Regions from separate parts of the Virgibacillus sp. Bac332 genome, predicted to be linked through region 1. Evidence: a T-box and tRNA genes for the amino acid it is inferred to sense, from the RefSeq annotation. Region 1 holds a T-box; the other holds one or more tRNA genes.

The links. A T-box is a leader RNA that pairs with one kind of tRNA and senses whether it is charged. The one in region 1 lies ahead of tyrS (tyrosine--tRNA ligase), so its partner is inferred to be a tRNA-Tyr.
Region 2: it encodes a tRNA-Tyr, which carries the amino acid that the T-box ahead of tyrS (tyrosine--tRNA ligase) is inferred to sense. The anticodon was not compared.

What each region holds. Positions count from the first base shown of each region.
Region 1 covers NZ_CP033046.1:3,979,456-3,982,872, forward strand. Annotated here, with positions in the region: gene D9782_RS19400 (hypothetical protein) at 1-119, shown strand, start outside; gene D9782_RS19405 (hypothetical protein) at 233-403, opposite strand; gene tyrS (tyrosine--tRNA ligase) at 671-1,939, opposite strand; T-box leader at 2,031-2,242, opposite strand; gene D9782_RS19415 (transglycosylase domain-containing protein) at 2,362-3,417, shown strand, end outside.
Region 2 covers NZ_CP033046.1:1,284,245-1,287,661, forward strand. Annotated here, with positions in the region: gene D9782_RS06180 (cupin domain-containing protein) at 1-387, opposite strand, end outside; gene fabI (enoyl-ACP reductase FabI) at 725-1,501, opposite strand; tRNA gene D9782_RS06190 (tRNA-Glu) at 1,756-1,830, shown strand; tRNA gene D9782_RS06195 (tRNA-Val) at 1,858-1,933, shown strand; tRNA gene D9782_RS06200 (tRNA-Thr) at 1,938-2,013, shown strand; tRNA gene D9782_RS06205 (tRNA-Tyr) at 2,059-2,143, shown strand; tRNA gene D9782_RS06210 (tRNA-Gln) at 2,154-2,228, shown strand; tRNA gene D9782_RS06215 (tRNA-Lys) at 2,442-2,514, shown strand; gene D9782_RS06220 (hydroxymethylglutaryl-CoA reductase, degradative) at 2,814-3,417, shown strand, end outside.

The sequences.
Region 1 (3,417 bases):
TACTAAACGTAAAAGACTGTTTTGTTTTTCTTGTCGATGATCTAATGAATCCCTCAGAGATTTTTGCTTTTTCCCTATGTTCTGTAGTTGGGTTTACTGTAGAGTCACAAACCATCTAAAGAAGGCAAATTGTACCTCCTAACTATATAGGCTGGAAAAAAGCATATAGATAAATCCATGTAGGATTTGAAATTCCACATGGATTTATCGTTTTTCATTACGTTATTTTTTTCTAAAATGGTCCCCAATCAATCCATACACCAATTGTCAACGTCAGAATGGCAATGACTAACCAAATTAAAAATAGTGGTAAAACCCTCCTTCCCCACTTCGTCCATGGCACATTTGCTACAGCGAGACTTGTCATTAATATGCCGGATGTTGGAAAAATAAGATTCGTCAACAAAATACCCTAAGCTGGTTGCTACAAAAATGAGCAGGTACTTATGTCTGCTTGTAAATACAGCATGATGCTGCCTCCCTCTACTATCCTTATCCACGCCAATGATACTATTTGATGTATCTTCTACACCCTTTTAGCATATCTCCATATATACCAAATGGTAGCAGCCAAGGGAAGCCGGACACACAAAATAGCTGCCGAAAAGAATTTCTCGACAGCTATTCAAACTAATCATTAATTTACAATACTTATTGCTTCTATTATTTTTTAAAACGTAATAAGAAAGTACTTTTTCTTTCCTCTGCGTATAACAGTAAATGTATCTTCAATACGATCATCCACTTGCAAGTCGTATTGCACGTCCTGCTGACGTTCCCCGTTGAGATAAATAGCACCATTCGCTATATCCTCACGTGCTTGTCGCTTTGATGGAGAGATTTTAGCAGCAACCAGTAGATCAACTAAATTCATATCTTTCGATTCTGCTTTATACGTTGGTACATCTTTAAATCCCTGTTTAATATCACTTGCTGTAAGTTGTTTTATATCTCCACTAAATAAAGATGCTGATATTTTTTGTGCTTGTTCTAATGCTTCTTTACTATGAACAATCAGCGTCATTTCCTCAGCTAACCGCTTATGAGCTACGCGCTTTTCTGGTTGCGTATTAATTTCGTCTTCCAGACTTGCAATTTCTTCTTCAGAAATAAATGTAAAATAGCGGAGAAACTTGATAACATCACGATCATCTGTATTTAACCAAAATTGATAAAATTCATATGGAGATGTTTTTTCTGGGTCAAGCCAGATTGCTCCTCCAGCTGTTTTACCAAATTTAGTACCATCCGCTTTCGTAATTAATGGAACAGTTAGTCCAAAAACATTTATTTCGTCATTTTCATTTTCTCTTGAACGACGAATTAGTTCCATTCCTGCGGTAATATTTCCCCATTGGTCACTTCCACCAATTTGTAACGTACATCCTTCTTCTTCATTTAATTTCATGTAATCCAGGGATTGCAGAATCATATAACTAAATTCTGTATACGAGATACCCTGTTCAATACGCGCAGATACCGATTCTTTTGCAAGCATGTAATTGATGCCAAAATGTTTACCAGCATCCCTTAAAAAGTCAATAACAGTCATACTTGCTAGCCAATCATGATTATTTCTTGCAACTACTGGATTTTCTCCTTTGTCAAAATCAAGAATACGAGCAATTTGCTGTTTAATTTTTTCACTGTACCCTTTCACTACGTCGCTTTCATTTAGGGAACGCTCTGTATTACGTCCACTTGGATCTCCGATCATTCCCGTACCACCACCGATGAGAGCAATTGGACGATGTCCCACCTTTTGGAATCTCTTTAGCATTGTAATTGGCACCAAGTGTCCAATATGCAAGCTATCACCAGTAGGATCGAACCCACAATATAATGTAACCTCATTTTCAGCTAGATGCTTTTGTAAACCATCTCTATCCGTTACTTGGTTAATAAGTCCTCTTGTTTCTAGATCCTGTAAAATATTCAATTCCTTCACACTCCATCATTTTTGTTTCTTTCTAGCTCAATATGCTTGTACTGCTTACTCCAATGAAAAAAATAAAAAAACTCCTCCCTCAAAAAGGGACGAGTTATATTCACACGCGGTACCACCCTTGTTGCAATTGCTTGCCACTTGGGATTGATAACGGTGTCGCCACCGTTTCTTTATTACACCATAAAGAAAATGCTCCAGAATGTAATTCATTTTACAAATATTCCTGACTTTCACCAACCGCCAGTTCTCTAAATAGGGATTTGTAAAACTACTTCGTTCTTTCTCAGCATCGTTTATCCTATTACTATATATTCATATCATATTCATTTCATAAAAGCAATAATAAATCAAAATTTAATATACCCTAAATAGTGAATATGCTATAATGAATAAGGAATTTAGGAGGTTTTGCCATGAATTTTAAAGAACGGCTTCATACATATTTTGAAAAAGCCAAATCTATTTGGAAAACGGGAAAAATCCAGACTACTTCACGTATTTCATATAGTGTCGTTTGGAATGTTATCCTATTTTTTCTTGTTATCGGCCTAATTGGTATGTTTTTTGCCGGTGGAGTGGGAGCAGGATATTTTGCTTCGCTAGTGAAGGATGAACCTGTCAGATCCTATGAAGTAATGAAACAGGATATATACAACTACGAAGAAACGTCCAAGCTGTACTTTGCAGGAGATAAATATTTTGGAGATGTCCGATCGGATCTTTATCGTGAAGAAACAACATTGGAGAACATCTCCCCTACTTTACTTGATGCTGTTATCGCTACAGAAGATGAATACTTTAAAGAGCATAAAGGAGTTGTCCCCAAAGCAATTTTACGTGCTGTATTACAAGAGGCACTTAATTCTAATGTAAAAACTGGTGGAAGTACGCTGACACAGCAGCTCATTAAAAATCAAATTTTAACTAATGAAGTATCGTTTGAACGTAAAGCAAAAGAAATCTTACTTGCACTCAGGCTAGAACGATTCTTTGAAAAGGATGAAATTTTAGAAGCATACTTAAATATTGTGCCATATGGTCGAGATGCATCCGGAAATAATATTGCAGGAGTTCAAACAGCTGCACAAGGTGTTTTTGGCGTAGACGCTAAGGATGTAAATCTAGCCCAAGCAGCTTATTTAGCAGGACTTCCACAAAGCCCCTCTGCCTATACTCCATTCACTAGCGATGGGAATTTAAAAGAGGGGAAAAGTTTAGAACGAGGCATCAATCGAATGAAGTCCGTACTTAACCGGATGTACGAATCAGAATATATTACAAAAAAAGCATATGAAGAGGCAATGGCTTATGATATAACTAAAGATTTCACAGGTAAATCAAAGTCACCAATTGAAAAATACCCGTACTTAACCTTTGAAGTTGAAAAAAGAGCCAAGGAAATTCTTACTACTCAACTTGCTAAACAAGATGGTTATACGGAAGAAGATCTTGCAAAAGATGATGATCTC
Region 2 (3,417 bases), 1.9 Mb from region 1:
ATATGGCGCGTCAAAAATGGCTAGTAAATGTGTGTTGTTCTCTGACGCTTCTTCCCAATGCCACCATCCCTGAGGTATATTTGCAACTTGGTCTGGTGTGATTGGTATATTTTTAACTTCGTTATTGAAAGGGTTCATAAAGGAAACGACAGCTGAACCACTAATACAATACACCAATTCTGCTGCGTTTTGATGATAATGTGGCTCAACAACATGACCCTTGCTTAAATAGATATCAAGTATCGATACATTACTTAATGTATTTAATACATCTCTTCCTAACCGGTTAATATAATTCTCGGAATTCCTTGTAAATAATCGATTCGTATTTAAATCCGAGAAATATTCCACGTCAGGCTTCGTGTAATCCATGTAAGAAGTTACCATAAGCTTTTCTCAACTCCATATATTTAAAGTTATTCACATCATATCTTATGAAAAGCTATGGAAAGTGTGACAAATGCCTATATTGCTTACAACTAAAATTATGAGAAGCTTGCGAGAAAGAATACAAATGACATAGCGTTATGATGAATTAACGAAAGTATGGAACGTGATAGGGTGGCTATAGAAGTAATTCAAGCTAACAGGTAGGAATAAGTTTGATATAGTAGCCTAGCCATCGGTGTTCGTTTAGAAGGTAAATGACCATGTCTATAGGGTGATTGTTAATAATTTTTCTTTTGACATAAACAAAGGACGTACACGAATGCACGTCCCACTACTAACCGCCAATAATATGGTATCCAGAATCAACATGAAGAACTTCTCCGGTAATACCTCGGGAAAGTTCACTCATAAAGAATAGTGTAGCATCTCCAACTTGATCCTGATCCACATTTTTTCGAAGAGGAGCTTTTTCTTCGATCATCCCTAATTTTTCGTTGAAACCAGACACTCCTTTGGCTGATAGTGTACGAATTGGTCCGGCAGATACTGCATTAACTCGAACACCATATTTACCCATATCTTCAGCTAAATATCGCACGCTTGCTTCTAGAGAGGCCTTGGCAACACCCATAACATTATAGTTTGGAATAACCCTTTCTGCACCAAGATAAGTTTGTGTAACAATACTTCCACCCTCTGTCATTAGGTCCTTTGCGGCTTTTGTTACAGCTACTAAGGAATAAGCACTAATTTCCTGAGCTAGTAAAAAGCCATCTCGTGATGTGTCTGCATACTCACCTTGTAATTCCTCTCTGTTAGCAAAGGCTACTGAATGAACGACTCCATGAATGGTTCCAATCTTTTCTTTTATGGTAGAAAAAGCTTCAGTAATACTCTCGTCATTAGCTACATCACAGGATACAATCAACTTAGCTGTAATATCATGCTTATCAAGAAGCTTTGTCAATTTCTTGTAAGAACGATCTTGTCTATATGTAAATATTAGATTTGCTCCTGCTTTATGTAAGGATGATGTTATTCCCCATGCGATGCTTCGTTCACTTGCAACACCCATGATAACAATGTTTTTTCCTTCTAATAAATTCGTCATCAAAGTACCTCCATAATAATTCTTTTGTACATTATAACCTATCCCATAAATTGAAAGAAAGTCTTATCTATTGTATCATAGGACACTTCGTAATAAATCGCATCAAACCTTTGATCTTGTAGGGGTTGAAACGAAAAAATAAAAAAAATTAAATTCCCCCTTTACAAACCATTCATATCTGGGTATAATAAAATTCGTTGGTTTACGACAGAGTTTAACAAAATTCGTTGTAACATATGGCCAAATAAATGTTTGGCCCGTTGGTCAAGTGGTTAAGACACCGCCCTTTCACGGCGGTAACACGGGTTCGAATCCCGTACGGGTCACCAATATTATTTTAATATACGAGTGGTTTTGGAGGATTAGCTCAGCTGGGAGAGCACTTGCCTTACAAGCAAGGGGTCGCAGGTTCGAGCCCTGCATCCTCCACCATAAAGCCGGCCTAGCTCAACTGGTAGAGCAACTGACTTGTAATCAGTAGGTTGGGGGTTCAAGTCCTCTGGCCGGCACCATTTTTTACAAACCATGAATAAATTATAATATATAGTTAACAATATGGAGGGGTAGCGAAGTGGCTAAACGCGGCGGACTGTAAATCCGCTCCCTCAGGGTTCGGCAGTTCGAATCTGCCCCCCTCCACCATTTTTATTGTTGGGCTATAGCCAAGCGGTAAGGCATCGGGTTTTGATCCCGTGTACCCCAGGTTCGAATCCTGGTAGCCCAGCCATTTTTTTATTTATGGGTCTTTTTTTAAGAAGAGCCCTATTTTTTTGATGAATGAATTTTTCAACACGAGCCATTAGCTGGCCGCAAGCATCAGCGAATTAACTACTAGATGCAGGCCTGCGAGGAGTGTGGCATCAGCGAGTTGTCATTCAACACGGCGAGCACCATTTTTTGTCAAGCTAAAGCTTAACGTATAAATTATTATTTTCAACACGAGCCATTAGCTCAGTCGGTAGAGCATCTGACTTTTAATCAGAGGGTCGGAGGTTCGAATCCTCCATGGCTCATTTATATTAATAGTATAGAAACGTCATATAAAAGGTGGGATAAACAAGGTCGTTATGGAATGTAGCAGCCTTGTTTATTTGCATTTTAGAGTGATTTTTTACATAATAGTAACAGTTATTTTTTTATACATAGCATGGTATTATGATATCATGTTTTCTTGAGTGAAAGTCCTTAAAGAGAGACAACATTTTCTAATGAAAAATGGTACAATCGTGATATAATTTTACTATAGATAATGCCTGATAATAATTTATTCCGTACGAATTTCTATATACAACAATTAAAAGGATGATAGGCAATGGAGACCTCCAGAATTCCTGGTTTTTATAAGAAGTCGGTGGAAGAACGCAGAGATTTGCTGAGAGACATGCATGGGTTGACAGATCAAGATATAAATACCTTAGCTGAGAAGGAAGCGTTATCCCCTGATACAGCTGATAAGATGATTGAAAACGTTATTGGTACTTTTCCCCTTCCGTTAGGATTAGGATTGAATTTCTTAATTAATGGGAAAGAATATGTAGTACCAATGGCGATTGAAGAACCTTCTGTTGTTGCTTCTGCTAGCCATATTGGGAAAGTAGTGAGAGAAGCAGGAGGTTTTACAACTGAAGCAACAGAGAGAGTCATGATCGGACAAATTCAGGTTGTTGGATGCCCAGATTTGCAACAAGCTAAAGATAAATTGGTAGCAAAGAAAGATGTACTAATTGAAAATGCTAATGCTGCTTACCCAAGTATTGTGGCAAGAGGCGGTGGTGCAGAAGACCTTGAAGTACGCATACTAAATGAAGAATCCAACTCAGCTTATCAGCAAATGCTTATATTGCATTTATATATTAATACATGTGATGCAATGGGAGCGAATATTATAAATACCATGGTTGAATCGTTAGCTCCGA